DNA from 4 places in the Streptomyces sp. CG4 genome. Region 1 is predicted to be linked to each of the others. Evidence: riboswitches for the same ligand, from Rfam matches in the RefSeq annotation. Region 1 holds a riboswitch; each other region holds the start of a gene.
The links. Region 1 has a riboswitch for cobalamin ahead of metE (5-methyltetrahydropteroyltriglutamate--homocysteine S-methyltransferase). Riboswitches for the same ligand answer to the same signal wherever they lie in the genome.

Region 1 (7,512 bases):
CGATCAGCAGCCCGGCCCGCCCCGCGGTCACGGGCAGTAAGCCGCGCAGGGCCCGGATGAGCCCCGGATACAGCGGAAAGAACGCCCAGTCGGTCTGGACCGCGCCCGAGGCGGTGATGCGCAGCCGGGTGCCGTAGCCGTGCTCGGCGATGTGCAGGTACCAGACCGAGTCCCACCGGTGGGCGAGGCTCATCCCGAACGGGCGGCCGGCGACTGCGTCGACCAACACCAGGACAACCACCCCGGCAAGACGGACCGCCGCGAAGACGGCGAGCGCCCGGAGAACGCCGGGAGGACCCGCCAGCCGGCCGCGGCCGGTCTCACGAGGGTCGTCGGACCGCCGCAGCGCGGAGGACATGCTCACTCTCCGACCATGAGCGGCGAAGAACACGAGCGCAATCCGGAACACCCCCGGAGGGGAGCGACCCCGGCAGCGTGATGTGTCGCCGATCCGGCGGAGTCACCCGTTCGCGCTACCCCTGGCACGGAAGCAGTCCTGTCTTACTGAGCGTCGGCGACCGTCATCCGCCCACGGACAAGCCCTCCGGGATCCGGCCGGTCGATCTCGGCCGACCGGATGCCGCAATTCCATGCCATGCCACCACGCCGCCCGCAGAGAGAAAAAATCCGCAGAGAGAAAAAGAGGTGGGCTGGGCGACGCTCGCGCTGATAGTTTCCACTCGACCGTGACGCCACCCGAGGAGGTGAGACCCATGAACGCTGCAGCAGTGTGGGTGCTCCCCCTCGTCTCCACGGTCGGCGCATGACATAGGTGTCGCCGGGAGCCCCTCGACAACAAGGACTCCCGAAAGGCAACACATCATGCGTACTGTGCATTTCACTGCCGAGACATCGGCCGACGGTGTCATCGAACGCGACTTCACTGTCGGCGAGATCCCCGGCGTACTCTGGTCGCCCGCATCCGGCCCCGAACGCGCCCCCCTGGTGCTCATGGGCCACGGTGGCGGCACACATAAGAAGTGGCCTGCGATGGCGGGCCGGGCACACCGCCTCGTGACCGGGGGCGGTTTCCACGTCGCTGTCATCGACGCCCCCGCCCACGGCAGCCGGCCGCGCACGGCGTACGACGAGCAGGAGATCGCCGAGCTGTACCGGGCGAGGGCGGCGGGCGAGCCGGAGGGCCCGGTCGTCGTCCGCTACAACGCTCAACTGGCGGAGCGCGCCGTGCCGGAGTGGCGGCGGACCCTGGACGCCCTCCAGGAGCTGCCGGAGATCGGCGCGGACGGGCCGGTCGGCTACTACGGCCTGAACATGGGCACCGCGATCGGCGTGCCGTTGGCGGCGGTCGAGCCCAGGATCAGCGCCGCGGTCTTCGGCCTCCACTGGCCCGATGCCCTGGCCGAGACGGCGCAGCGGATCACCATCCCGATCGCGTTCATGCTCCAGTGGGACGACGAGCACATCCCGCGCGACTCCGGTCTGGCGCTGTTCGACGCCTTCGCCTCGAAGAAGAAGACGTTGCACGCCAACGCGGGCCGCCACAAGGAGCACCCCCGGTTCGAGGCGGACAGCGCGGTCCGATTCTTCGTCCGGCACCTCGGCCGGGACGTCACGTCACCGGTCGGCTGACGCGGCGCCTTCTCCGGCCAGAAGATACCGGCCCAGCTCTCGCCCGTCGGCGGGAGCCGGGCCCCTGCCCGCACGCGGTCAGTGAGCTGCCGCTCGATGTTCGCGGCCGGTAGGGGCGCTCGCGCCGCCGTCGACGCCCAGCGCGCCGCCACCGCCGCCGACGACGTACCGGCAGTGATCGCCGCCACCGGAGTTTCCACTTCGCCCTGCCAGACCGGTGCGACAACCAGTGGCTGCTGCGCTTCGTCACCCGGCTGTGGGAGGTCCTTGAGCCGCACCGCGCCCAGTCCTACGGACGTTCCGCGGCAGCCGGAGACTTCGCCCGCGCCGAGGCGATCCTCGCCCAGCACGACGCCATTGTCACCGCCTTCGAGCACGGCGAGCCCCCGCGCGTTCGCCAAATGCTCGCCGCACACCGCGAGTTCATCCGGACCGGCGGGGTCGCGGACCGGCACCAGCCGGCCGATGTCGGAGGGCCAACCGGGCCTGACCCGCGCGGCGAACTCCGCGAAGTCCGCCCGCAGATACAGCGGATCGGACGGCTTCAGCCGCACCTGCTGACGGTCGTCCACCCACCAGACCTCGAAATCGGCGACCGTACCCTCCGGCGGCCAGCGTTCCTCCTGTTCGGGCAGCAGCAGGACGTCGACGAAGCCTCCTACGGGCAGGCCGATGTCCACGAAGATCCCGATCGCGCCGGGTCGGGGCACCTTCACGACGGTGCCCCGGAAGACCTGCCCGAAGCGCAGAGTCTCCCGGATCCGCCCCCACTCCACAGCCGTGACCATGTGCCGCATCCTCCCAGCCCCGCTGCCACGGGGTGGCCCGGGCCGGATGTCCGCTGTGGGTCCGCTACAGCTCCGCTCGTACCGCGCGGGCGGCCGCGACCAGGTTCTCCAGGGAGGCGCGGGTCTCCGGCCACCCGCGGGTCTTCAGGCCGCAGTCGGGGTTGACCCACAGCCGTTCGGCGGGGATCGCCCGCAGGCCGGTGCGCAGGAGTCCGGCCGCCTCCTGCGTGCCGGGGACGCGGGGGGAGTGGATGTCGTAGACGCCGGGGCCGGCCTCGCGCGGGTAGCCGTGGGCGGCCAGTTCCCGGGCGACCTGCATATGGGAGCGAGCCGCCTCCAGGCTGATGACATCGGCGTCGAGGTCGTCGATGGCCTGGACGATGTCACCGAACTCGGCGTAGCACATGTGGGTGTGGATCTGGGTGTCCGGCCGAACGCCACCGGTGGTGAGCCGGAACGCCTCGGTGGCCCAGGCGAGATAGGCGGGGCGGTCGGCGGCGCGCAGCGGCAGGGTCTCGCGCAGCGCGGGCTCGTCGACCTGGATGACCGAAGTCCCCGCCTCCTCCAGGTCGTTCACCTCGTCGCGCAGGGCGAGGGCGACCTGCCGGGCGGTCTCGGCCAGGGGCTGGTCGTCCCGGACGAAGGACCAGGCGAGCATCGTGACGGGGCCGGTGAGCATGCCCTTGACGGGGCGGTCCGTGAGCGACTGGGCGTACCGCGTCCAGCGCACGGTCATCGGCGCCGGTCGCGCGATGTCACCGGCGAGGATCGGCGGGCGGACGTACCGGGTGCCGTAGGACTGGACCCAGCCGTGCTGGGTGGCGAGGTAACCGGTGAGCTGCTCCGCGAAGTACTGCACCATGTCGTTGCGTTCGGGCTCACCGTGGACCAGGACGTCCAGTCCGGTCTTCTCCTGGAAGGAGATCACCTCCCGGATCTCCGCCTCGATGCGCTCCTCGTAGCCGGTCGTGCCGATGCGGCCGGCGCGCAGGTCGGCGCGGGCGGTGCGCAGGTCGGCGGTCTGCGGGAACGAACCGATCGTGGTCGTGGGCAGCAGCGGCAGACCGAGCCGGGCCCGCTGCGCCGAGGCCCGTTCGGCGTACGGCTGGGAACGGCGGACGTCGGCCTCGGTGACGGAGGCCGCCCGGGACCGTACGGCCGCGTCGCGGGTGATGGGGGAGTGGGCGCGCGAGGCCAGGTCGGCCCGGTTCGCGGCCAGCTCCGCGGCGATCGTGTCGCTGCCCTGGGCGAGGCCCTTGGCGAGGGTGACGACCTCGGCGGTCTTCTGCCGGGCGAAGGCGAGCCAGCGCAGGATCTGCGGCTCGATGTCCCGTTCCAGGCCGGCGTCGAGCGGCACGTGCAACAGGGAGCAGGACGCCGACACGTCCACCCGGTCCGCGAGACCGAGCAGGGTGCCGAGCGTGGCGAGGGACTGCTTGAGATCGTTGACCCAGATGTTACGGCCGTTGACGACGCCGGCGACCAGGCGCTTGCCGGGCAGCCCGCCGACGGCGGCGAGCGCGTCCAGGTTGGCGGCGGCCGCCTCGGTGAAGTCCAGGGCCAGGCCCTCGACCGGGGCCTTCGCCAGCACGGGCAGGGCTTCGCCGAGCCGGTCGAAGTAGGAGGCGACCAGCAGCCGGGGCCGGTCGGTGAGGGCGCCGAGGTCGCGGTAGGCGCGGGCGGCGGCGTTCAGTTCGGCCGGGGTGCGGTCCTGTACGAGCGTGGGCTCGTCGAGCTGGACCCACTCGGCACCGGCCGCGCGCAGGTCGGCGAGGATCTCGCCGTACACCGGCAGCAGCCGGTCCAGCAGCGTGAGCGGTTCGAAGTCGGCCGGCACGCCCGGTGCGGGCTTGGCCAGCAGCAGATAGGTGACCGGCCCGACGAGGACGGGCCGGGCGCTCAGGCCCAGCGCGAGGGCCTCCGTCAGCTCCGCCACCTGCTTGGCCGAGTCGGCCGTGAACACCGTGTCCGGGCCCAACTCGGGTACCAGATAGTGGTAGTTGGTGTCGAACCACTTCGTCATCTCCAGCGGGGCGACGTCCTGGGTGCCGCGCGCCATGGCGAAGTACCCGGCGAGCGGATCCGCGGCGACCGCCTCCTGGTGGCGTGCGGGGATCGCGCCGAGCATGACGGTGGTGTCGAGTACATGGTCGTAGTACGAGAAGTCGCCGGTCGGCACCTCGTCGACGCCGGTGTCCGCCAACTGCCGCCAGGTGCTTCGGCGCAGTCCGGCGGCGGTGGCCCGGAGGGCGTCGGCGGTGACGCGGCCCTTCCAGTAGCCCTCGATCGCCTTCTTCAGTTCACGGTTTCGGCCCTGACGGGGGTAGCCGTACACGGTGGCCCGTGCTGCCGCGGCTGCGGACCTGCTGGTCACGGAGATCTCCTTCGCGAGATGAATCCCTGAGATCCCGGCGACGGGACGCGAGCGCGAAGGGGTGACGGACCGCACGGCAACGGCTCACGCCGTCCGTTCGGTTCGGTACGCCGACCCGCCCTCGAGGTCACCGGGATGTCCGCGCACGAGGTGTCCCGCACGCGGGCAGTTGGCAGGTCTTCGGACTCGCGGGCACGTCCTCCCCCAGGAGGACACCTACTGGCCGTCGCTTCCCAGGCCCGGTACCTCGGACCCAGTGCGTATGACGGCGGTCGTTCCCGCTCACCGCTGCGGGGCAGTCCCGGATTCCCACCGGGTTCCCTCTTACGACGCGTCCCGCCTGGCTGACGGGGCGAACCAGCTGCAGGGGACACCCTACGGGGCCACCCGCGGTGCGGTGGCACACGTCCGGCATTCGGAAGGTGAGGTGAGACACGCGGCCGTGGCGTGCCCCGCGCGTCCCCGCGGCCCGCCGGCGGGCCGCGGCGGCCTGAAGCCGGTCGGGTGATTGACGGGCCGCTCCCGGCTTGGGTGCGGCCCGTCGCGGGCTCGGCCGGAGAGACTGCGGCCATCCCAGTGGAGGTGGCGAATATATGCTCAGCGACAGCACAGCGGCGATCCTGGCCGAGAGGGCGAGCGTGGCGGAGGTCGTCGCCGCTGCTCCGCGCGTGGCGCAGATCGCGGCGCGGTGCAGCGAGGAGACGGAGGCCGCCCGGCGGCTTGCGCCCGAGGTGGTCGAGGCGGTGCGGGAGGCCGGGTTCGCCCGGCACTTCGTGCCCGCGGCCTTCGGCGGCACGCAAGGCGGCTTCGTGGACATGACCTCGGCGGTGATCCTGGTCGGCGAGGGCTGCGCCTCGGCGGCCTGGGCCGCCTCGCTGTCCGCCTACGCGGCTCGTTACGGGGCGTTCCTGCCCCCGGAGGGGCAGGCGGTGCTCTGGGCCGACGGGCCGGACGCCCTGATGGCGGGTGCGCTCATGCCGGCCGGCAAGGCGGAGCGCGTCTCCGGCGGCTGGCGGCTCAGCGGTGAGTGGAAGTACATCAGCGGGGTGCGCTTCGCCGACTGGGTCTTCGCCTGCTCCGCCGTACCCGGCAAGACGGGCCCCGACGGGCGGGGCGAGGTGCGGTTCTTCGCGGTGCCGCGGGCCGACATCACCGTGAAGGACACCTGGTTCACCCTGGGCATGCGCGGGACGGGCAGCGACACCATGGTCCTCGACGACGTGTTCGTGCCCGAGGAGCTGACCCTGTCCCGGTTCGACATCAACGCGGGGCGGGCCACGGCCTCCGAGGCCCGGTGCCACACGGTCCCCGTGCACGCCTTGAACGCCCTGCCGCTCGCCGTCCCCGTGGTGGGCGCCGCGCGGGGCACGGTCCGCGCCGCGGCCGAGCAGAACCTCCGCCGGACCGACCGGCGCGGCGCCCCGCTGCGCGAGAAGCCGCCGGTGCAGATCGACCTGGCCCGCTCGGCGGCCGAGGTGGACGCCGCCGAGCTCCTCGTCCAGCGGGCCGCGCGGGTCGCCGACGGCGTCGAGGAGACCAGGGACGGCGAGGCGGCGGTCCGCGGGCCCCGGGACTTCGCGCTGGCGGTCGAACTGTCCGTGTCGGCCGCCGAACGCCTCTTCCGTGGTACCGGCACGACGGGCCACTTCGAGTCCGACCCCGTCCAGCGGTTCTGGCGGGACGTCAACACCGCCGCGTCCCACGTGATCTTCTCCTTCGAGGCCGCCGGGGCGGCCTATGGCGCCTGGGCGCTGGGCGCCGAGAGCGCGGAGCCGAAGCGGTGACCTCGCCGACGAGGTAGGACGCCGCGCGGCGAGATCGCGGTAGAACACCGCGCGAGACCGCGGACGCCGTGGCGGTGGCGCTACGGCGTCCGCGGTTTCGCGGTCGCACAGCCCCCTGCATCCGGCGGGTACACGCATGCGTCCGGGATCGCTACACGAAGCGGTACTTCAGGTGGGTGGCGAGAGGTGTGTCGACCACCCTGACCCGCTTGAGGCTCCGCCCCCCGGCGCCCACTCCCTCGAAGAGCCGCTGCCCCGCGCCGAGGAGCGCCGGCACCACGTGCAGCTGCAGCTCGTCGATGAAGCCCTCCCCGAGGTACTGCCGCACCGTGCTCGCCCCGCCCGCGATGTCGACATTCCGGTCCCCGCCAGCTCGCCAGGCTGTGGATCCACTCGAAGAGCGGCTCGGCGCTGTCTCCTCCCGGGTTGTCGACGCGGACGCCGGTGCCGGCGACGTAGCCGTCGAGGGAGATGGCCATGTCCGCGGTCACGGTCACGATGGATGCTCCTGAAGTCCGTGGGGTGTCCTGCCTTCACCCTCACGTCGATCGGGAGCCCGCGCATTCGACAGACCCGTACGACATCCTTGAGAACCGGGTGACGAGCCGGGCCGCGGCGCGGTCAGGCGCGGTTGCCCGGTACGTACTCCTCGGGGCGGTCCGCCGGGTAGACCGCCGCCATCGGACGATCGCTGTGCGCCCGGGTCCTGACGGTGATGCGGTCGCGGGCGATGCCGAGCCCGACGAGTTGGGCCACCACGGCGTCGGCCCGCTTGCGCGCCAGGTTCCGCGGCGGGAGCGGACCACCGCGGGCGTGCCCTTCGATGACGATCGGTGCCGCCGACTGCCGCCACGCCGGGGCGACCCGGTCGAGCAGGGCGGCGCTGTTGGGCAGCAGGACGTCCGAGTGGTTCTCGAACAGTAGGTGCGGGACGGTCGTGGTGGCCACCGTCAGCGGATTGAGCGCGGTGATGCGG
Region 2 (7,512 bases), 1.8 Mb from region 1:
CGGGGAGAGGGCTGGGGTCGACGCCAGGGGCGGGGGTGTCGTCGGGGGCGGGGTCAGGGGACGGCACTGGGGGCGTGGCTGGGGGGACCGGGGGTGGTCGAGGGCCGTGACCGAAGGCCTGGTCGGGTCTCGTGACCGGGAGATGTAGTCAAGGGCCGCGACCGGGAGCCGTGACCGAAGGCCGTGGTCAGGGCTCGTGGCAGGGAGCCGTGACCGGGAGCTGTGGCCGAGAGCCGTGGCCAGGAACCGAGCCGAGCACCGTGATCGAAAGCCATGACCGAAGGTCGTGGTCAGGGCTCGTGACCGGGAGCCGTGGCCAGGAGCTGTAGTCGAGGGCCGCAACCGGGAGCCGTGACCGTGGGCCGTGACGGGAGCCCTGGCCGAGCACCGTGGCCAGGAGCCTGGCCGAGCACCGTGACCGGGAGTCCTGGCCCAGGGCCCTCGCCAAGGACCCTCACCAGGTGTCCCGGCCGAGCGCCGCACCCAAGCGCCGTCGCCGAGCGCCGCGTTCGAGCGCCGTCGCCAAGCGCCACGGTCGCGCGCCGTCGCCAGGGACCATAGTCGGGGGCCGTACTCGGCGGCCGTACTCGGTGGGCGTACTCGGCGGCCGTACTCGGCGGGCGTACTCGGCGGCCGTACTCGGGACCCGTCAGACCAGTGGGGTCAGGAAGCGGCGTAGGCGCTCCTGGTAGTCCTCCGGATCGGCGTTCCACATCGCCGCGTGCGGGGCCTGCGGCACGGTGTGCAGGGCGACCAGATCGGTGCGGCGGTGGGCCAGGCGGCGGGAGAGTTCCCAGGGAGCCACCTGGTCGTCGGGTCCGTGGAAGATCAGGGTCGGCACGGTGAGCCGCCGGGGGTCGGTGATCTCGGCGACCCGGTCGGCGTGCAGGCAGGCGCGGCCCTGCGCAGCCCGTACGGCGAGCGGCAGCAGCAGCGGCGGGGTGTGGCGGGCCCGGGCGAGGGCGCGCAGGGTGACCTCCCAGCTGAGCACCGGCGAGTCGAGGACCAGTCCGGCGATGCGCTCGCGCACCGGGGAGCGCTCGGCGGCGCGCAGCGCCATCGTGGCGCCGGTGGACCAGCCGAGCAGCACGACCCGGCGGGCGCCGTAGCGGACGGCGTAGCGGATCGCCGCGTCCAGGTCGCGCCACTCGGTCTCGCCGAGGTGGTTCAGTCCGTCCGGCGGGACGGGGGCGCCGAGGTCGCCCCGGTAGGCGAGCGCGAGGACCGGCACCCTTCGGGCGTGCAGCGGGGCCATGAGGTTCATGGCCTGTTCGCGGGTGGTGCCGAGGCCGTGGACGGCGATCAACCAGGTGTCCCGGGCGCCGGGCACGAACCAGGCGGGCAGTTCGCCGAGTTCGCCGGGCACGTCGATGTCGGCGTGGTCGAGGCCGAGGGCGGTGCCGGGATTGCCGACGTACAGGTTCGGGGTGAGCCACACCGCGTCGCCGGCGGCGAGGCTCCCGTGTGTGACGCGTTCCAGGCGGCGTACGACGGTGTCGGCCGCGTGCCGGGCCGCCTCCAGGACGGGGCCGACGACCGCGTGGGAGCCGTCGCCGGCGAGGCCGTAGGTGCCGGGGCGCAGCGAGGCCAGATCGCGGGTGAGGGTGATCTGGCCGGCGGCGGTGCCGTGCACGGTGAGCCGGGGTTCGGTGGGCAGGGGGCGGCCTGCGGGCGCCTTCAGCGCGGCGTCGCTGGCGAGCCGGCCGGCGGCGACGGACGCCACGCCGGCGGCGAGGACCGCGGTGACTGCGGTGGCGGTCGCTTTGACTGGGCGCACGGGTCCAGTGTCGTGGGGGTTCGGGCCACCGGCCAGCCGAAAGAGCGCCGGGGTGCGCGCGGCGGGGGGCGGCCGGGTTCGGCGCCTCCCCCACTGCCTCGCCCTCACAACGGACAAGGATCAAAGGAGGATCAGCGGAGCCGAAGAGTGGTGGTCACTTCCGTTGGCCGTACCCCTTCAAGCGTGCCGCCGCCTCCGTCAGCTGTGTCTCCGTCAGCAGGGACGGGGTCAGACCCGGTATGGACGACGCCGTCAGCCACAGGTGGCACATCCACTCCAGCTGGGCGGTGCGGTCGTAGGCCTGGTCGAGGGTGGCGCCGTAGGTGATCGTGCCGTGGTTCTGCAGGAGGCAGCCGGTGCGGTCGGTCAGGGCGCGGAGCATGTTCTCGGCCAGTTCGTCGGTGCCGTAGGTGGCGTAGGGGGCGACGCGGACGGGGCCGCCGAGGGTGGCCGCCATGTAGTGGACCAGGGGCAGCTCGGGCACGAGGGTGGAGACCGCCGTGGCGTGCACGGCGTGGGTGTGGACGATGGCGCGGGCGTCGGTGGAGCGGTAGACGGCGAGGTGCATGGGCAGCTCGCTGGTCGGCGCGAGCGTGCCGAGCACCTGGCGGCCGGTGAGGTCGACGCCGGTGAGGTCGTCCGGGGTGAGCCGGTCGTACGGCACGCCCGACGGGGTGACCAGCACGAGGTCGCCGACGCGCGCCGAGACGTTGCCCGAGGTGCCGACCACCAGTCCGTCGGTTACGGTCCGCCGTGCCGTGGCGACCAGTTCCGCCCAGAGGTGTTCCCGTTCCGCGTCCCGCCGCTGTTCAGCCATGCCGCGATCCTGCCAGCCGCGCCCGCGGTCAGGGGGTGGGCGGGTGCTTCCGGCCGGAAGTACGTACCCCCGAAAGGCGGAAGTCGCGGTGAATCGCCGCAAATGGGCGCTGATTCGGGGGATCGCCAGGCCTTCAATGGTCCCCCTTGACCGCCGGACGATCTTGCGTCCGCCGACCTGGGGAGACGCATGGCCAGTGAACGCACACCCTTCCGTCGCCGCGCCGGTGTCCTCGTGGCGGCCACGGCGGCGCTCGCCCTGACGGGCACCGCGGGCACCGCGGCCGCGGCGGCCGGAGCTCCGGCGCTGGCCGTGAGCAAGCCCCGCGGTCACGATGTCTCGTCCCACCAGAAGCGCGTCGGCTGGCAGGGCTCCCGGTCCAAGGGCGCGCGGTTCGTCTACGTGAAGGCGACCGAGTCCACGAACTACCGCAACCCCTACTTCGCCCAGCAGTACAACGGTGCGCACAAGGCGGGCCTGGTCCGGGGCGCGTACCATTTCGCCCGGCCGGACAAGTCGTCCGGCGCCAAGCAGGCCGCGTACTTCGTGCGGCACGGCGGCGGCTGGCGGGCGGACGGCTGGACGCTGCCGCCCGCGCTGGACATCGAGTACAACCCGTACAACAAGAAGCACAAGTGCTACGGGCTGAGCAAGAAGCGGATGGTCCGCTGGATCCGGTCCTTCAGCGACGAGGTCAAGCGCAGGACCGGCCGCCGCCCGGTGATCTACACGACGAGCCAGTGGTGGAAGCTCTGCACCGGCAACAGCCGCGCGTTCTCGAAGAGTCATCCGCTGTGGATCGCCCGGCACGGCGTCAAGAAGCCGGGGGCGCTGCCGGGCGGGTGGCACTACTGGACGTTCTGGCAGTACCAGTCCGAGGGCACGCTCCCGGGTGACCAGGATCTCTTCAACGGGTCCCAGAGCCGGCTGCGGGTCTTCGCGCGTAGCCGGTAGCCAAGGGGCGTCTGGGGCACCGGTGTCGAACCGGAGCGAAACGGAACACCAACCCCCCTCCCAGGACACCCCCAGGCCCGCCTCAGTTCACCTTCCGTTCATCCAGGTTGCCTACGTTCGTCCAGCCAATGACCTCGAAAGATTGCCTGGGTAAATGGAAAGCTTCTCGCTGATCCTCGCGATTGTGGTCGTCACCGCACTCGCGTTTGATTTCACGAACGGTTTCCACGACACCGCCAACGCGATGGCCACCACCATCTCGACAGGCGCTCTGAAGCCCAAGATCGCAGTGGCCATGTCCGCCGCCCTCAATCTGGTGGGCGCCTTCCTCTCCGTGGAGGTCGCGAAGACGATCTCCAAGGGTCTCGTCAACGAGACCGGCATCCGTCCCGAGGTCATCTTCGCCGCCCTGGTCGGCGCGATCCTCTGGAACCTGGTGACCTGGCTGGTGGGCCTGCCGTCCAGTTCCTCGCACGCTCTGATGGGCGGCCTGATCGGCGCCACCGTCGCCTCCGCCGGCTTCGGCGCCGTCCACGGTGACGTCCTGGTCACCAAGGTGCTCCTCCCGGCGGTCGCCGCTCCGGTCGTGGCCGGCCTCGCGTCGATGCTGGCCACCCGGTTCTCCTACGGCATCGGCGGCAAGGCCGAGGGCGAGGCCACCCGCAAGGGGTACCGCGCCGGGCAGATCGCCTCCGCCGGCCTGGTCTCCCTCGCGCACGGCACCAACGACGCCCAGAAGACGATGGGCATCATCACCCTCGCGCTGATCACGGGCGGTGCCATCGCCCCCGGCTCCAACCCGCCGGTCTGGGTCATCCTCTCCGCCGGCCTGGCCATCGCGCTCGGCACCTACATCGGCGGCTGGCGCATCATCCGCACCATGGGCACGGGCCTGACCGACCTGGAGCCGCGCCAGGGCTTCGCCGCCCAGACCAGCGCCGCGACCGCCATCCTGGCCTCCTCGCACCTGGGCTTCTCCCTCTCCACCACACATGTCGTCTCCGGTTCGGTGATGGGCGCGGGCCTCGGCCGCAAGGGCGGCGTGGTCCGCTGGTCCACCGCGACCCGGATGGCCGTCGCCTGGGTGCTCACGCTGCCGGCCGCCGCGGTGGTCGGCGCGGGCGCCGAGTCCGTCACGGACCTGGGCGACTGGGGCACCGCCGCCGTCGCGGTCTTCCTCGTCGCCGCCAGTGCCGCGATCTGGAAGATCTCCCGCCGCGAGGTCATCGACCACACCAACGTCGTCGCCGAGACCGAGGAGCCGCCCGGCGTGGTGACCACCGCCATCGCCGCCGTGACCCCGCCCCCGGCCGGCACGGTCGCCGAGGACCTGACGGCGACGATCGCCGCCCCGGCCCCCGCCGAGCCCACGACCCGGACCGCCCCGCCGGCCGCCACCGTCTGACCCCGGCCACCCGGTTACCGAAGGAAGCATCATGAAGATCGACTGGGCAGCCATCGGCTCCGTCTTCGGCGTCAGCCTCGTGTTCACCGTGGCCCTGGTGACCCTGTTCACCCTCGGTGTGGGCGGTCTGGCCCGACGCGAGAAGGCCGCCGCGCAGGGCGGCTCCGCCACGCTCGCCGTGACCGGTGCCTACGTCTGCTTCGCCGCCTGCGCGGCGGCGGTGGCGTACGGCATCTACCTGATCGTCGCCAAGGCCTGACAGCCCGCCAGGAACCGGGCGGTACCGTCACAGGCACCGCGAACCGACCCTCACGAAGGCTCCTCTCCGCCCGCCGCGGAGGGGAGCCTTCGCCGTGCGCACCGGCCACGGGCGCCCCGCGATGTGGGGATCGGCACACTCTCCCCGTGCAGGTCAACGGCAAGTTGACGGCCGTTCCGGGCGCGTGGTGGACTGCCCACGCCATGTACGGCGGCAGGAGAGGAAGCCGGTGCGAATCCGGCGCGGTCCCGCCACTGTCACCGGGGAAGAACCCCCCGGGAGCCAGGAACTCTCACCGCCGAATCTCGTCGAACCAGGGCGCGGACACCCTGAGTGAGGACACCGATCGCCATGCCCGGCTGCCGAAGGACCCCTGCCAGGCCCGCTCCTGTACCTACGGCCGGCTGAGCCGATGGGTGCCGATCGCAGTTACGCGTACGGCGCCGCCGCCGGCCTTCTCGGTGATCTGCTCCTCGGCGATCCGCGCCGCGGGCATCCGGTCGCCGCGTTCGGGCGTGCGGCCGCTGCCGTGGACGGCGCGTTGTGGCACGACCACCGCGGCTGGGGCGCCCTGCACACCGTGGTGTGCGCCGGTGGCGCCGTCGCACTCGGCACGGTGGCCGCACGCGCCGTACGCCCCTCCCCCGCCGCCTCCGTCGCGCTGACCGCCGCCGCCACCTGGGCGGTGGTCGGCGGCACTTCGCTCGCCCGCGAGGCCCGCGCCATCGGCAGCGCCCTGGAGCGCGGGGACGTCGAGACGGCGCGGGCGCGGCTGCCGCATCTGTGCGGCCGGGACCCGCAGGCGCTGGACGCCGACGGGATCGCCCGGGCCGTGGTCGAGTCGGTCGCCGAGAACACCTCCGACGCCGTCGTGGGCGCGCTGGTGTGGGGAGCCGTGGCCGGGGTGCCCGGGCTGCTCGGCTTCCGGGCCGTCAACACGCTGGACGCGATGGTCGGTCACAAGTCCCCGCGCTACCGCCGCTACGGCTGGGCCTCGGCCCGCCTCGACGACGTGGCCGGCTGGCCGGGCGCCCGGCTGACCGCCGTACTCGCCGCCGCGGCCGGACCCGACCCGCGGGGTGCGCTGCGCGCCTGGCAGGCCGACGCCCACCGGCACCCGAGCCCCAACGCGGGCCCCGTCGAAGCGTCGTTCGCGGGCGCGCTCGGCGTCCGCCTGGGCGGCACGCTCTCCTACGGCGGCCGGGTCGAGCGCCGGCCCGTCCTCAACGGCGGCAGGGGCCGGGCGGTCCGGGTGACCGACGTCGACCGGGCGGTACGGCTCTCCCGCCGCGTCGGCCTGCTCGCGCTCGGCACCACGGTCGCCGCGCGCCTCCTCGTCACAAGCGTCAAGAGCCTCAAGAGCCCGAAGGGACGTGGAAAGTGAACGGGGGACTCCTCGTCGCCGGGACCACCTCCGACGCCGGCAAGAGCGTCGTGACGGCCGGGATCTGCCGGTGGCTGGTGCGTCAGGGCGTGAAGGTCGCGCCGTTCAAGGCGCAGAACATGTCGCTCAACTCCTTCGTGACCCGCGAGGGCGCGGAGATCGGGCGGGCGCAGGCCATGCAGGCCCAGGCGTGCCGGACCGAGCCGACCGCGCTGATGAACCCGGTGCTGCTCAAGCCCGGCGGCGAGCAGAGCAGTCAGGTGGTGCTGCTGGGCAAGCCGGTGGGCGAGCTGAGCGCGCGCGGCTACCACGGCGGGCGGCAGCAGCGGCTGCTCGGCACGGTGCTGGACTGCCTGGCCGAGTTGCGGGGCACGTATGACGCGGTGATCTGTGAGGGTGCGGGTTCACCGGCGGAGATCAATCTGCGCCGGACGGACATCGTGAACATGGGGATCGCGCGGAACGCGCGGCTGCCCGTGCTCGTCGTCGGCGACATCGACCGCGGCGGCGTCTTCGCCTCCTTCTTCGGCACGGTCGCCCTGCTCTCGCCCGAGGACCAGGAGTTGGTCGCCGGGTTCCTGGTGAACAAGTTCCGCGGCGACGTCTCCCTGCTGGAGCCCGGGCTGGAGATGCTCCACGGCCTCACCGGGCGGCACACCTTTGGCGTCCTCCCCTTCCGGCACGGGCTCGGCATCGACGAGGAGGACGGCCTGCGGGTGTCGCTGCGCGGCACCGTCCGCGAGTCGGCCGTCACTCCCCCGGTCGGCGAGGACGTGCTGCGCGTCGCCGTGTGCGCGATCCCGCTGATGTCCAACTTCACGGACGTGGACGCGCTGGCCGCCGAACCGGGGGTCGTGGTGCGGTTCGTGGACCGCCCGGAGGAGCTGGCGGACGCGGACCTGGTGGTGATCCCGGG
Region 3 (7,512 bases), 7.8 Mb from region 1:
CTAGGCAGCCCGGCCGAGCGGGGGCCCACGGCCCCCGCTCCCCTTCCTCCCGCAGGAGAACCCGATGTCCACCACCGCACTGACCCACCATGTCCGCGTCCTCGCCGCACCCGGCCACCGCCACGACGAGATCCTCACCCCCGCCGCCCTGGACTTCGTCGGTCGTCTGATCGCGGCCTTCGGCACACGCCGCCAGGACCTGATGAGGGAACGCCGCCGACAGGCCCTGCGCCTGGCCGCCGGGTCCCTGCTCGACTTCCCCTTGGTCACCTCCGCCGTCCGTGCCGACCCGAGCTGGCGCGTCGCGCCGCCCGCGCCCGGTCTGACCGACCGGCGGGTCGAGATCACCGGCCCGCCGGAGCGCCGTACGACGGTGAACGCACTCAACTCCGGCGCCCGGGTGTGGATAGCCGACTTCGCGGATGCGACCGCTCCCACCTGGGAGAACATCATCGGTGGCCAGCTGAACCTGCTGGACGCCGTCGAGCGGCGGATCGACTTCACCGCCGGGGACGGCAAGGAGTACCGGCTCGGGGAGCAGCTCGCCACCATCGTCGTACGACCGCGCGGCTGGCATCTGGACGAGGAGCATCTGGAGTACGACGGCCGGCCGGTGCCCGCCGCGCTCGTCGACTTCGGTCTGTACTTCTTCCGCTGCGCCCAGCGGCAGATCGACGCCGGGTACGGCCCGTACTTCTGTCTGCCGAAGCTGGAGAACCGGTACGAGGCCCGGCTGTGGAACGACATCTTCGTCCTCGCCCAGGAGTTGCTCGGCATCCCCCGGGGCACCGTCCGCGCCACCGTGCTCATCGAGACGATCACGGCCGCGTTCGAGATGGAGGAGATCCTGCACGAGCTGCGCGAGCACAGCTCCGGCCTCAGCGCGGGCCGCTGGGACTATCTGTTCAGCCTGATCAAGACCTTCGGCCACCGCACCGACTGCCTGCTCCCCGACCGTGCCAAGGTCACGATGACCGCGCCCTTCATGCGGGCGTACACCGCACTGCTCGTGCGCACCTGCCACCGGCGCGGCGCCCATGCGATCGGCGGGATGGCCGCGCAGGTGCCCGGCGAGGACCCGGACGCCCATGAGGCCGCGGCGGCCACGGTGCGGCTGGACAAGGAGCGGGAGGCGGAGGACGGGTTCGACGGCTCGTGGGTGGCCCACCCGGGGCTCGTCCCGGTGTGCCGTGCGGTGTTCGACGGCGTCCTCGGCGACCGGCCGCACCAGCTCGACCGGACGCGGGACGACGTGGCGGTGACGGCCGGTGACCTGCTGTCCGTGCGCCGGCTCAGCGGCCCGCCGACCCCGGACGGCGTGCGCACCAACATCGCTGTCGCGCTGCGCTACTTCGCCGCCTGGCTGCGCGGGCAGGGCGCGGTCGCCCTCCACGGCCTCATGGCGGACGCGGCCACCGCCGAGTTCGCCCGGGTGCAGGTCTGGCAGTGGCTGCGGCACCGGGTGATCGACCGGGAGACGGTCCTGCGGCTGCTCGACGAGGAGACCGCGAAGCTCGGCGCCGAGTATCCCTGGGCGCCGGTGGAGGAGGCGCGGGCGCTGTTCGAACGCACCGCGCTGTCCGGGGAGTTGCCACTGTTCTTCACACCGGACGCCTACTCCCGTCATCTCGTGCGGCACGCGAAGGAGGGGTCATGAGCGGGCGTATCCGAAGGGTGGGCGTGGTCGGTGGCGGCCAGATGGGCGCCGGGATCGCCGAGGTGTGTGCGCGGGCCGGTCTGGACACGGTGGTGTGCGAGGTGGACGCGGCCGCGGCCCGTGCCGCGCGGGAACGGGTGGCGGGCTCGCTCGACCGCGCCGTGCGACGCGGGAAGCTGCCCGAGAGCGCCGCACAGGACGCGCTCGCCCGGCTCGTCTTCACCGGCGACCTGACGGACCTGGCCGACCGGCAGCTGGTCGTGGAGGCCGTCGTGGAGAGCCCCGACGCCAAGACCGAGGTCTTCGCGGCACTCGACAAGATCGTCGAGGATCCGGCGGCCGTGCTGGCCACCAACACCTCGTCCTTGTCGGTGATGCGGCTCGGCAGGGCGACCGGACGGGCCGACCGGGTCGTGGGCCTGCACTTCTTCAACCCCGTTCCGGTGCTGCCGCTGGTGGAGGTCGTGACCTCGCTGCACACGTCGGCCGACACGGTGGCCGCGGCCGAGGAGTTCGCGGGCCGCACACTGGGCAAGACGGTGATCCACAGCCGGGACCGGTCGGGTTTCGTCGTCAACGCGCTACTCGTGCCGTATCTGCTGTCCGCGATCCGGATGGCGGAGTCCGGCTTCGCCACCGCCGCCGACATCGACACCGGCATGGAGCTGGGCTGCGCCCACCCCATGGGCCCGCTGAAACTCGCGGACCTCATCGGCCTGGACACGGTCGCCTCCATCGCCGAGTCGCTGTACGACGAGTTCCGCGAGCCCCTCTACGCCCCTCCCCCGCTGCTCCAGCGGATGGTCGAGGCGGGACTGCTGGGCCGTAAGACCGGCCGCGGCTTCCACCCGTACGACCCGTACGACCAGGACTGAGGCCACCGCCCGCAGGAACAGGGCGGAGACCGCCCGCGCGACCAGGGCTCGGCCCGCTACCCGCCGCCGCGCACGCCGCCCGCTGGTCCGGACCCGCGTAGGCGGCGAGGGGCCGGACCAGCGCGTTGTGGGCGAGCTGTTCGGTGACGTGGGTGGTCCGGCCGTGCTGCGACTCATCGCGAAGAGGGATGTGAAGGCCGAGGTGTCGAAGCCGATCAGGTGGCGGGCGAGCCCGGCCGGGTAGTCGGGGTGGGGATGGACGCCCTTGCGGGTGAGCGAGCATGGCGTGATGCAGGGCCGCGTGCAGCTCGGCGAGACGGGGGATCTCGGGGTCGGTGGCGCGGGCGACCAGGCGGTCCAGGGCGTCCCGCGTGATCGGCACACGGGAGTCGCTGTGCTCGTAGACGCGATGGCCGAAGCCCGTGATCTTCCGCCCGCCGGCCGGCGCCTGCTCCAGCTGCTCCTCGGCCCGGCGCGGGTCGCCGACCTCCGTCGGCGCATTCCGCGGATGCTAAGTTCGCGGGCGAGGCGAGGAGGTGTGCGCATGGTCCGGCGACCGGCCGACCGCCGGCCAACCGGCGCTGCTGGAGCATGGCCCACTGCTGGACCACCGGATGAGCACCCTGCAGCGCACCGGGCGACGGGGCGTGCCGTTCTCGTTCCTGCGGGTCGACCGGGCCGGCGACATCTCCAAACGACGGTCCGCGTGCCGCAGTTCGCGGGCGAGCGCGACGGCGAACTCGGCGCGCGGGGCATGGTGACCCTGGACGACCCCCGGGCCGCGAACCGCCGGCGGCCTGGGCTGCCGGATCCGCGAGCGTCGCGACTGCGGCCAGCGGGCCCGCCCCCGGCCGGCGGACGGTCGGCCGTCGACCCGGACCGGCGTCCGTATGTGCCGTACGCGGTCGAGTCCCGCACCCCATGACACCGATGACACGGACACCAGGAGCAGCCGCGTGACCAGCCGCGTGACCTTCGTCTCGCCCGCCATGAGCCCATCTCTGCGGCAGGCCCGCTTCTACGACGGCGACTCCGTCGACGACATCGGCGCGGCCGGTGCCCGGGCGGCGGCCGGGTCACTGCCCGCACCCGCCCGCGTGGTCACTTCCGCCAGTGTGCGCTGCCGGGAGACGGCCGAGGCACTCGGCCTCGACGGCGCGGCGGCAGCGGAGCTGGCCGGTCTCGATGTGGGCCGCTGGCGGGGCCGCACCCTGCAGGAGGTGGGGGCCGCGGAGCCGGAGGCGGTGGGCCGCTGGCTCACCGATCCCGGCTGGGCGGAACACGGTGGGGAGTCGGTGCGGGACGTGTGCGAGCGGATCGGGCGCTGGCTGGACACCGCCCAGGACATGGACGGCCGTACGGTCGCCGTGGTCGAGCCGGAGGTGGTGCGGGCGGCCGTCGTCGCCGCCCTCGACCTGTCCGCCTCGGTCTTCTGGCGCCTCGATGTGCCGCCGCTGACCGTGACCGAGCTCAGCGGCCGGTCCGGGCGGTGGAATCTGCGGCTGGGGCGTCCGCTGGCCGCACCGGAGGAGGACGACTAGGCGCCGCCGGCCGGGGGTTCAGGCCGACCAGGGAGCGCCGAAGGGCCGTTCAGGCTGTCGGGCCCCGATGGCGGCGCAGCAGTGCCGCCACGGCGCAGCGCAGGCAGGGGGCCGCGGTGGCGTCCACCACGGGCTCGCCGTCGGGGCTCGTGGCCGGTGCCATGTGGGGGTGCCCCTGGCAGGTCTCCGCTGGGGTCTGCCCTGGGCAGGGCTCTCCCGGGGTGGCTATGAGCGCCTCCAGGTCGTGCAGGAGCCGTTCGTTGCGCTTGGCCTGCTGGGCGAGGACCCGGACGCGGGCGCTCTGGCCGCCGATCTGGCGGCGACTGGCGGCCAGTTGCTCGTACTCCTCCAGGGTGAGGGCGACCGCGTCCCGGCCGCCGAGGGTGATGCGGCGCGGCTGTGAAGGTCTGGCCATCCGCTTCCTCCGCGCCTCGCCCGGGTGGTGGGCGCCCGATCGGCCGGCTTCCGTGCCCTGCCCGTGAAATCCCGTGTGCATCGGTGTCCGTTGAACGCCAGAGGGCCCTTGGAAGGTTCCGAAGGGCCCTCTGTTGTCCGGAAGGAGTCAGTGCGCGGCCGGAACCGCACGTCCGCTCTTGGCCGCCGCCGGCTTGGGGTTCAGCACCCGCTCGGCCAACTCGCCGAAGAGAAGGCCGAATCCGCCCCACATGACGGTCTGGATCGCCAGTGCCGAGAGCCGGAACCGCCACAGCAGGGTCGCCGGGAAGTCCTTGGGCACCTCGTTGACGACGGGCAGGAACTGGTAGGCCAGGCCGATCACGACGGCGAACGCGGCCACCGCGACCACGGTCGCCCACCAGGTGCCCAGGCTCGGCGCGAGCCGCTTGCCCAGGAGGGTGGCGGCGATCGCCAGGAGGACGCTGAGCAGCATCATCAGGAAGTACAGGGTGGTCCGCTTGCCGATGGTGTCGGGGCTGCCGACCGACGGCGGATTGGCCGGGTACTTCAGGAACGGCACCACGTACACGGCGAACAGGGCGCAGCCCGACAGCAGCAGCGCCGTGGCGCGCGGGCTGAAGCGGCCCACGCGGCCGAGGGCGAAGCAGTACGCGAGCGCGGCGATGCCGCCGAAGGCGACCCCGTAGACGAGGACGCCGGTGGCGAGGCCGGCGGTGGACTGCAGGGAGCGGGAGACGACCGCCATCTCGTGCTCGTGGGAGTGGGCGTCCTCGAAGCTGATCGCCTTGTCGACGTTCGGCTCACCGAGGAGATAGGCCACCACCAGGGCGAGCACGCCGGCCGCGAGGCCGGCGAGCATGCCCCGTACGAGAAGGTTCCGTACGGTTGCGGATTTCATGTGTGCACGGGGTCCCTCGCGTCAGTGGCAGGGGAAACCGAGCAGGTGGCGGGCGTCGTGCACCCACTCGTGGACGTCCGTGCCGCTGAACACGGAGGTGGCGCCCTGCTCGGCGCCGACGAAGTAGAGCAGGACCATCATGAGGATGCCGAAGAACACCGCCCAGGGAGCGATCGCCTTCAGCGGCAGCTTGGCGGGAACGACGGGGGTGGTGGCTGTCGGCTGGGCGACGGTCTGCGCCATGGCAGGACCCTCCTCTGGGAGTTCGCGTCCCATCTCGGTGGTGCACAGGACGACGGCCACGGGTCTGACTCACGAGCCCCCTGGGGGTCCCGCATACAGTGGCGCGACCGTGCCGGATTCCCACCGGCTTCCGTGTCGCCGTCGTCGATATCGGACCGACCGTACCGCGTGACGCGACCATGGCCAAGACCGCCTCCGCCCGACGTGATCTTCCTCTCCCACCAGGCGGGACGGCAGAGGGCCGGTGGGTCGGCAGTGGCGGAATTCCGGCGGTCGTTCGTCGATGAAGGCCGCCGCGACCTCGCCGGTTCGGCGGCCATGCGGGCGTCCAAGTGCCCGGGTCGACCGAACGCGACGGTCCTGCTCACCAGGCCGCCTCCCGGGCGTCGCCGGGCCCGGCGAGCCCCAGTTCGCGGTCGCCGAGCGGGGCGAAGAAGCGGGCCACGTCGGCGTCGGAGACCTCGGCGAGGGTCTTCGGGAACCAGCGCGGATCGCGGTCCTTGTCGATGACCTGGGCGCGGATGCCCTCCACCAGGTCGGCTGTGCTCAGGGCGGCGCAGGAGACGCGGTACTCCTGGTCGAGGACCCGTTCCAGCGGGCCGAGACGCCGGGCGCGGCGCACTGCGGCCAGGGTGACCTTGAGGGCGGTGGGCGACTTGGCGAGCAGGGTATCGGCGGCCTCCTTCGCGTCCGGGCCGCCGTGGGCGAACAGCCGTTGAACGATCTCCTCGACCGAGTCGGCGGCGTAACAGCCGTCGATCCACTCGCGCCTTGCCGTCAACTCCCCTTGTGGCGGCGGCTGTACGTGCCGGGCGAGGACGTCCGGCAGGGGCATCTCGGCGAGGTCGTCGACGAGGGAGCGGAGCGCGGCGGACGGTACGTAGTGGTCGGCGAGGCCGCACAGCAGGGCGTCGCCGGCGCCGATCTGCGCGCCCGTCAGCGCGAGGTGGGTGCCCAGTTCGCCCGGGGCGAGGGCGAGCAGATAGGTGCCGCCGACGTCGGGGACGAAGCCGATGCCGGTCTCGGGCATCGCGATCCGCGACCGCTCGGTGACGATGCGGACGCTGCCGTGCGCGGAGACGCCTACCCCGCCGCCCATCACGATGCCGTCCATGAGCGCGACATACGGTTTGGTATAGCGGGCGATACGGGCGTTGAGGTGGTACTCGTCGCGCCAGAACGCGGCCGAGAGGGTGCCGTCGCCGGCGCGGGCGTCGTCGTGGATGGCACGGATGTCGCCGCCCGCGCACAGTCCGCGCTCTCCGGCGCCGGTGATGACCACGGTCTCGACGGCCGGGTCGTGCTCCCACGCCGTCAGTGCCTCGTCGATACGGCGCACCATGGCGTGGGTGAGGGCGTTGAGGGCTCTGGGCCGGTTGAGCGTGATGTGGGCGGCCCGGCCCGCGGTGTGGAACAGGACGGGTTCCCCGCTGCCGGTCATCCGAACGCCTCCGGCAGGTCACGGGCCACGATGAAGTACATGATCTCCTTGGTTCCTTCCAGGATCTGCGGGACCGGTGCGCAGGCCGCGGACGGTGTTCCCGCGGCGCACGCCGGCGGCTGCGGTGCGAGCGCGCGGCATGCCCTTCCTGGCTACGGCCGGTCTTCGCCGAGTCGTCGTCGGGGCGGTGTGAACGTGTACAGGTCGAGGATGTCCGGCCGGGGAGCCACGCCCGGGCCGCCGGCGCGCACCCAGCCGACGATGTCCTCGGTCGCGTCCGGATCGTTGACGAGCCCGAGCCAGACCGGCCGCGCACCGGCGGCCCGGCCCGCGGCCGAGGGCTGTACGACGATGACGTTGGCCTGATCGCACACGTCGAGGCACTCGGAGATGCGCACCGGCAGCTCCGCCCGCAGCCGCGCGGTCTGCGCCGCGTGATC
Region 4 (7,512 bases), 5.7 Mb from region 1:
CCGCCCTCGCCGAGGTCTACGACGTCCACCTCGCCGAGGCCGAGGAGACCATCGAGACCTCGCTGGCCACCCCGCGCGAGGCGGGCCTGCTCGGCACCGACGTGGGCCTGCCGATGCTGATGCTCTCCCGGCACTCCCTGGACCGCGAGGGCAAGCCGGTGGAGTGGGTGCGGTCCGTGTACCGGGGGGACCGCTACAAGTTCGTGGCGCGACTGAAGCGGCCCGCCGAGTAAGTCCCGGCACGAGCGCGGCCCGTGGACGTTCGCTGAATCGATATACCGATATGCGGACGAGGTCTTCCACTGCCACGACACCGTCACCTAGATTGCCTGCGCATTACACAGGTGATCAGCGAGGGGACGGAGAGCCGTGGCATGTCCGATACGCCTGAAGTGAGACCACCGATCGTCACACCGGTCAGGGTGATCATCGCCCTGTGTCTCGGCGCGCCCTTCGTGGCGCTGCTCTGGGTCGGCTCCTACGCCAAGACGGACCCCGCGTTCATCGGGATCCCGTTCTTCTACTGGTACCAGATGCTCTGGGTGCTGATCTCCACCGCGCTCACCGTGACCGCCTACAAGCTGTGGCAGCGTGACCAGCGCGGCCGTGCGGCCCAGAAGGGCGGTGCGGACAAGTGAAGAACGGCGTCAACGGCGTCGCGCTCGGCGTCTTCATCTTCTTCTTCCTGGCCGTCACGGTCATGGGCTTCCTCGCCGCACGCTGGCGCCGGGCCGAGAACGAGCACTCGCTGGACGAATGGGGCCTGGGCGGACGGTCGTTCGGCACCTGGATCACCTGGTTCCTGCTCGGCGGCGACCTGTACACGGCGTACACCTTCGTCGCCGTACCGGCGGCGATCTACGCGGCGGGCGCGTCCGGCTTCTTCGCGGTGCCGTACACGATCCTGGTCTACCCGCTGATCTTCACCTTCCTGCCTCGCCTGTGGTCGGTGTCCCACAAGCACGGCTATGTGACGACCTCGGACTTCGTGCGCGGCCGGTTCGGCTCCAGGGGCCTGTCGCTGGCGGTGGCGCTGACCGGCATCCTGGCGACGATGCCGTACATCGCGCTCCAGCTCGTCGGCATCCAGGCGGTGCTGGACGTGATGGGCGTCGGCGGGGACAGCAGCAGCAACTGGTTCGTACGAGACCTGCCGCTGCTCATCGCCTTCGGCGTGCTGGCGGCGTACACCTACTCCTCCGGGCTGCGCGCGCCCGCCCTGATCGCGTTCGTGAAGGACGGGCTGATCTACCTCGTCATCGCGGTGGCGATCATCTACATCCCGATCAAGCTGGGCGGCTTCGACGAGATCTTCGCCAAGGCGGGTCACGCCTTGAGCCAGGTCAACCCGGTGACGGGCAAGCCGCGCGGTGCGCTCGCGCCACCGGAGGCGGGCCAGTGGACGTACGCGACGCTGGCGCTGGGCTCCGCGCTCGCGCTCTTCATGTACCCGCACTCGATCACCGCGACCCTGTCCTCCAAGAGCCGTGACGTGATCCGCCGCAACACCACGATCCTGCCGCTGTACTCCCTGATGCTCGGCCTGCTGGCCCTGCTGGGCTTCATGGCGATCGCGGCCGGAGTGAAGGTCAAGAACGGCCAGTTGGCGATCCCGCAGCTGTTCGAGGACATGTTCCCGAGCTGGTTCGCGGGGGTCGCCTTCGCGGCGATCGGCATCGGCGCGCTCGTACCCGCCGCCATCATGTCGATCGCGGCGGCGAACCTCTTCACCCGCAACATCTACAAGGACTTCATCAAGCCGGACGCCACCCCGAAGCAGGAGGCCCAGGTCTCCAAGTCCGTGTCGCTGCTGGTGAAGGTCGGCGCGCTGGTCTTCGTCCTCACCATGGACAAGACGGTCGCGATCAACTTCCAGCTGCTGGGCGGCATCTGGATCCTGCAGACCTTCCCGGCCCTGGTCGGCGGCCTGTTCACCCGCTGGTTCCACCGCTGGGCGCTGCTCGCCGGCTGGGCGGTCGGCATGGCGTACGGCACGGTCGCCGCGTACGGCGTCGCCTCCCCGACCCAGAAGCACTTCGGCGGCTCGGCCAAGGAGATCCCCGGCATCGGGGAGATCGGCTACATCGGCCTGACGGCGTTCGTCCTCAACGTCGTCGTCACCGTTGTCCTGACCCTGATCCTGAAGGCCGTGAAGGCTCCTGAGGGCATCGACGAGACCAAGCCGGAGGACTACACGGCGGACGCGGGAGAACCGGGCGTCCAGAAGGAACTGACGCCCACCGCAACCCCCTGAGAGGCGCGGGGAACTGCGCGAGCAACCCGCAGCGGGCCGCCGAAAGCAAGTGCTACGGCGGCCCGCTCACTTGCACACTCACACCATGGACATCCTCATCCGCCCCGCCGAACCCACCGAACACGCGGAACTCGGCGAGATCACAGCGCATGCCTACCTCGACGACGGCCTCCTCGACTACGGCGGGACCGACCCGTATCTGCCCGCCCTCAAGGACGTGGCCGCTCGCGCGGCCGCGGCCGAGGTCCTCGTTGCCATGGCGGGCGAACGGCTCGTCGGCGGCGTGACCTTCGTCCCGTCGGGCGGCCCCGTCGCCGATATCGCCGGTCCGGGCGAGGCCGAGATCAGGGCGCTCGCGGTCGCACCCGACGCCCGGGGCCGGGGCATCGGCGAAGCCCTCGTCCGTGCCTGTCTCGACCGCGCCCGGCGCACGGAGGGCTGTACCGCCGTCGTCCTGTCGAGCTCTCGCCGTATGCACGCCGCCCACCGGCTCTACGAACGCCTCGGCTTCGTCCGTACACCCGAGCGGGACTGGAATCCCGTGCCGCACCTGGACGACATCACTCTGCTCACCTACGAGTTGACGCTCCGAGACCGTCGCGACACAACATCTGGTGGTGCCACGACAGCCCGGCACTAGATGTATGCTCGTCCTCGCTGTCGCCACAGGGGAATCCGGTGCGAATCCGGAACTGTCCCGCAACGGTGTACTTGTGCATGTCCGCCCCCGAGGCGGAGCGCATCGCACAGGAGTCAGTCCGAGGACCTGTCGACAGCGCACCCGACCGTCCGGTCCGGGTGCCCTGAGACGTCCGGGCCTCGTGGAATGGGCCGGTGGACGCGACGCGTGCGCGCTCGTGGCTGCCCCCTGTCCTCCGCAGGCCCCCGTGCCGAGCGAGGGAGAGCCCCACGTGACCATCGCGCCAGCAGATCCGGCTTCAGTCGGCGAAGTCAGCGAGCTGAAGACCGACGGTCCCGGTACCGCGCTGCTGCGGACCCTGACCGAGCTGACCTCCGACCTCCCCGACGCCGACCCCGGCCGGGTCGCCGCCGCCGCGCTGCGCGGCCGGTCCGCCCGTGCCGACGAGGCGGAGTTGCGCGAACTGGCCACCGAGGCCGCCGCCGGGCTCATCTCCGAGGACCCCGCCTACTCGAAGCTGGCCGCCCGGCTGCTGACCCTCTCCATCCGCGCCGAGGCCGCCTCGCAGGGCGTGACGTCCTTCACCGAGTCCGTCGCCGTCGGCCACCGCGAGGGCCTGATCGCCGACCGCACCGCGGAGTTCACGCGGCTCCACGCGGCCCGCCTCGACGCCCTGGTCGACCGGGCGGCCGACGACCGCTTCGGCTACTTCGGCCTGCGCACGCTGCACAGCCGCTATCTGCTGCGGCACCCCCTCACCCGCAAGGTCATCGAGACGCCCCAGCACTTCATGCTGCGGGTGGCGAGCGGCCTGGCCGAGGACGACACCCCTCGCTCCGTGGACGAAGTCGCCGCGCTCTACGGGCTCATGAGCCGCCTCGACTACCTCCCGTCCTCCCCCACGCTCTTCAACTCCGGCACGCGGCACCCCCAGATGTCGTCCTGCTACCTCCTCGACTCCCCGCTGGACGAGCTGGACTCCATCTACGACCGCTACCACCAGGTGGCCCGGCTCTCGAAACACGCCGGCGGCATCGGACTGTCGTACTCCCGGATCCGCAGCCGCGGTTCGCTGATCCGCGGCACCAACGGGCACTCCAACGGCATCGTCCCGTTCCTGAAGACCCTGGACGCCTCGGTGGCCGCGGTGAACCAGGGCGGCCGGCGCAAGGGCGCCGCGGCCGTCTACCTGGAGACCTGGCACTCCGACATCGAGGAGTTCCTGGAGCTGCGGGACAACACCGGTGAGGACGCCCGCCGTACGCACAACCTGAACCTCGCGCACTGGATCCCGGACGAGTTCATGCGCCGGGTGAACGCCGACGCGCAGTGGTCGCTGTTCTCCCCCGCCGACGTGCCGGAGCTGGTGGACCTGTGGGGCGAGGAGTTCGACGCCGCCTACCGCAAGGCCGAGGCGGCAGGTCTGGCGAAGAAGACCCTGCCGGCCCGTGAGCTGTACGGCCGGATGATGCGCACCCTCGCGCAGACCGGCAACGGCTGGATGACCTTCAAGGACGCCGCCAACCGCACCGCCAACCAGACGGCCTTGCCGGGGCATGTGGTCCACTCCTCCAACCTCTGCACGGAGATCCTGGAGGTCACGGACGACGGCGAGACGGCGGTCTGCAACCTGGGCTCCGTCAACCTGGGTGCCTTTGTCGACACAGTGACCGGCGGCCTCGACTGGGAGCGGCTGGACGAGACCGTCCGCACCGCCGTCACCTTCCTCGACCGCGTGGTGGACATCAACTTCTATCCGACCGAGCAGGCGGGCCGGTCGAACGCCAAGTGGCGCCCCGTCGGCCTCGGCGCGATGGGGCTGCAGGACGTCTTCTTCAAGTTGCGCCTGCCCTTCGACTCGCCGGAGGCCAAGGCCCTGTCCACGCGGATCGCCGAGCGCATCATGCTCGCCGCGTACGAGGCCTCCACCGACCTCGCCGAGCGCAGCGGCCCGCTGCCGGCCTGGGAGAAGACCCGTACGGCCCAGGGCGTGCTGCACCCCGACCACTACGGCGTCGAACTGACCTGGCCCGAGCGCTGGGAGGCGCTGCGCCGGCGTGTCGCCGAGACGGGCCTGCGCAACTCGCTGCTCCTCGCCATCGCCCCGACGGCCACCATCGCCTCCATCGCGGGCGTGTACGAGTGCATCGAGCCGCAGGTGTCGAACCTGTTCAAGCGCGAGACCCTGTCCGGTGAGTTCCTCCAGGTCAACTCCTACCTGGTGCAGGACCTGAAGAACCTCGGCGTGTGGGACGCGCGCACCCGCGAGGCGCTGCGCGACTCGGGCGGCTCCGTGCAGGAGTTCGTCTGGATCCCCGAGGAGGTGCGGGCCCTGTACCGCACCGCGTGGGAGATCCCGCAGCGCGGCCTGATCGACATGGCCGCCGCCCGCACCCCGTTCCTGGACCAGTCCCAGTCCCTGAACCTGTTCCTGGAGACGCCGACCATCGGCAAGCTCTCCTCGATGTACGCGTACGCCTGGAAGTCGGGCCTGAAGACGACGTACTACCTGCGCTCCCGCCCGGCGACCCGGATCGCCCGCGCCGCCCAGGCTCAGGCGCAGACCCAGACCCCCATCCCCGCGCAGGCGGTCGCCGACCCCGACGCCGTCGCCTGCTCCCTTGAGAACCCCGAGTCCTGCGAGGCCTGCCAGTAATGAGCACCAGCACCACCCGAAACACCAATCTCCTCGACCCGGGCTTCGAGCTGACGCTGCGTCCCATGCGCTACCCGGACTTCTACGAGCGCTACCGGGACGCGATCAAGAACACCTGGACCGTGGAGGAGGTCGACCTCCACTCGGACGTCGCCGACCTCGCGAAGCTGACCCCGGCCGAGCAGCATCTGATCGGCCGGCTGGTGGCCTTCTTCGCGACCGGCGACTCGATCGTCGCGAACAACCTGGTCCTGACGCTGTACAAGCACATCAACTCCCCCGAGGCGCGGCTCTACTTGAGCCGTCAGCTCTTCGAGGAGGCCGTGCACGTCCAGTTCTATCTGACGCTGCTGGACACCTACCTGCCCGACCCGGAGGACCGGACGGCGGCCTTCGCGGCCGTCGAGAACATCCCCTCCATCCGCGAGAAGGCCGAGTTCTGCTTCAAGTGGATCGACTCGGTGGAGCAGATCGACCGGCTGGAGACGAAGGCCGACCGCCGGCGCTTCCTGCTCAACCTGATCTGCTTCGCCGCGTGCATCGAGGGCCTGTTCTTCTACGGCGCGTTCGCGTACGTCTACTGGTTCCGCAGCCGGGGTCTGCTGCACGGTCTCGCCACCGGCACCAACTGGGTGTTCCGTGACGAGACGATGCACATGTCCTTCGCCTTCGACGTGGTCGACACCGTCCGCAAGGAGGAGCCGGACCTCTTCGACGACGAGCTCCAGCAGCAGGTCGTCGACATGCTGAAGGAGGCCGTCGAGGCCGAGCTGCAGTTCGCCCGCGACCTGTGCGGCGACGGCCTGCCGGGGATGAACACCGAGTCGATGCGGCAGTACCTGGAGTGCGTCGCCGACCAGCGGCTCGGCCGCCTCGGTTTCGCCCCGGTGTACGGCTCGGAGAACCCGTTCTCCTTCATGGAGCTGCAGGGTGTTCAGGAGCTGACGAACTTCTTCGAGCGCCGCCCGTCGGCGTACCAGGTCGCGGTCGAGGGCACCGTGGACCTGGACGAGGACTTCTGAGCCGGTAGCCGGTCTCCCACGCCTACCGGCGCGCGTTCCGGGCCCGCGGGCCGTCTGAGCGCGCGCCGGTACCAGGTCACCTACCAGGGCTGCGCCCGCAGTCGCAGATCGTGCGGGCGCAGCGTGATGCCCACCCGGGTCGTGTCGTTGGACCCGCTGACCTGCTCGAAGCGGTACTTCGCCGAGATCGCCGCGGTGATCAGGCTGAGCTGGGTCATCGAGAAGTGGTCGCTGGGGCACTTGCGGTTGCCGACGCTGAAGGGACTCATGGCGTACTTCGGTACGTCCTTGACCCGCTCCGGCAGCCAGCGGTCGGGGTCGAAGTCGAGGTGGCGGTCGTACGAGTGGGCGTCGCGCTGGATCGCGTACGGGCTGTAGACGATGTCCGCCCCGGCCGGAATGCGATACCCGCCGAGTTCGGTGTCGGTCACCGCGCGCCGGGTCAAAATCCATACGGCGGGCCGGAGCCGCATGGCCTCGACGACGACATTGTTGGTGTGCCGGAGTGCGCGGACGTGCTCGAATCCGACCGGCCGGCCACCCGTCACCGATTCGACCTCGGTCCGTACCTTCTCCGCGTGTTCCGGGTGTTCCGCGAGCACCTGCAGCAGCCACATGATCGTGGACGCGACTGTTTCGCTGCCGGGGGTGAGTATCGCGACGACCTGGTCGTGGATCTCCTGTTCCCCGATGGGGTCGCCATTGTCGTCCTTTGCCTCCAGCAATGCCGTCAGCAAATCGTCCGGCTTTTGACCAGATGCCCTCCGCTCGGCGACGATCTCGTCGACCAGTAGATGCAAATCGGCCAGCGCCCGGTTGAATTCGCGGTTCGCCGGGAACGGCAGCCGGTACAGCGGCCCGAGCGGGATGACCATGCGCTGGTACATACCGCGGAAGACGGCGGCGAGGTCGATGCTGAGCCGCTCGGCGCGCTCGTCCA

Region 2: linked by a shared signal. The riboswitch ahead of AB5L52_RS33380 (cobalamin biosynthesis protein) and the one ahead of metE (5-methyltetrahydropteroyltriglutamate--homocysteine S-methyltransferase) in region 1 are both predicted to bind cobalamin.
Region 3: linked by a shared signal. The riboswitch ahead of AB5L52_RS06045 (CbtB-domain containing protein) and the one ahead of metE (5-methyltetrahydropteroyltriglutamate--homocysteine S-methyltransferase) in region 1 are both predicted to bind cobalamin.
Region 4: linked by a shared signal. The riboswitch ahead of AB5L52_RS15360 (ribonucleoside-diphosphate reductase subunit alpha) and the one ahead of metE (5-methyltetrahydropteroyltriglutamate--homocysteine S-methyltransferase) in region 1 are both predicted to bind cobalamin.

Annotation. Positions count from the first base shown of each region.
Region 1 is NZ_CP163525.1:9,148,864-9,156,375, forward strand. Features, by position in the region: gene AB5L52_RS42180 (hypothetical protein) at 1-358, opposite strand, end outside; gene AB5L52_RS42185 (dienelactone hydrolase family protein) at 823-1,590, shown strand; partial or broken gene AB5L52_RS42190 (FCD domain-containing protein) at 1,758-2,543, shown strand; gene metE (5-methyltetrahydropteroyltriglutamate--homocysteine S-methyltransferase) at 2,443-4,752, opposite strand; cobalamin riboswitch at 4,906-5,129, opposite strand; gene AB5L52_RS42200 (acyl-CoA dehydrogenase family protein) at 5,346-6,536, shown strand; gene AB5L52_RS42205 (dihydrofolate reductase family protein) at 6,688-6,864, opposite strand; gene AB5L52_RS42210 (OmpA family protein) at 7,158-7,512, opposite strand, start outside.
Region 2 is NZ_CP163525.1:7,308,605-7,316,116, reverse strand. Features, by position in the region: gene AB5L52_RS33405 (alpha/beta fold hydrolase) at 650-1,777, opposite strand; gene AB5L52_RS33400 (class II aldolase/adducin family protein) at 1,932-2,594, opposite strand; gene AB5L52_RS33395 (lysozyme) at 2,784-3,548, shown strand; gene AB5L52_RS33390 (anion permease) at 3,703-4,953, shown strand; gene AB5L52_RS33385 (hypothetical protein) at 4,985-5,212, shown strand; cobalamin riboswitch at 5,384-5,527, shown strand; gene AB5L52_RS33380 (cobalamin biosynthesis protein) at 5,625-6,596, shown strand; gene AB5L52_RS33375 (cobyric acid synthase) at 6,593-7,512, shown strand, end outside.
Region 3 is NZ_CP163525.1:1,309,955-1,317,466, forward strand. Features, by position in the region: gene aceA (isocitrate lyase) at 1-4, shown strand, start outside; gene aceB (malate synthase A) at 65-1,657, shown strand; gene AB5L52_RS06015 (3-hydroxybutyryl-CoA dehydrogenase) at 1,654-2,532, shown strand; partial or broken gene AB5L52_RS06020 (citrate/2-methylcitrate synthase) at 2,612-3,022, opposite strand; partial or broken gene AB5L52_RS06025 (short-chain fatty acyl-CoA regulator family protein) at 3,141-3,457, shown strand; gene AB5L52_RS06030 (histidine phosphatase family protein) at 3,489-4,073, shown strand; gene AB5L52_RS06035 (hypothetical protein) at 4,123-4,488, opposite strand; gene AB5L52_RS06040 (CbtA family protein) at 4,636-5,388, opposite strand; gene AB5L52_RS06045 (CbtB-domain containing protein) at 5,410-5,631, opposite strand; cobalamin riboswitch at 5,668-5,806, opposite strand; gene AB5L52_RS06050 (enoyl-CoA hydratase/isomerase family protein) at 5,996-7,072, opposite strand; gene AB5L52_RS06055 ((2Fe-2S) ferredoxin domain-containing protein) at 7,225-7,512, opposite strand, start outside.
Region 4 is NZ_CP163525.1:3,406,823-3,414,334, forward strand. Features, by position in the region: gene AB5L52_RS15340 (GntR family transcriptional regulator) at 1-233, shown strand, start outside; gene AB5L52_RS15345 (DUF3311 domain-containing protein) at 375-638, shown strand; gene mctP (monocarboxylate uptake permease MctP) at 635-2,254, shown strand; gene AB5L52_RS15355 (GNAT family N-acetyltransferase) at 2,340-2,894, shown strand; cobalamin riboswitch at 2,876-3,043, shown strand; gene AB5L52_RS15360 (ribonucleoside-diphosphate reductase subunit alpha) at 3,166-5,550, shown strand; gene AB5L52_RS15365 (ribonucleotide-diphosphate reductase subunit beta) at 5,550-6,572, shown strand; gene AB5L52_RS15370 (cytochrome P450) at 6,653-7,512, opposite strand, start outside.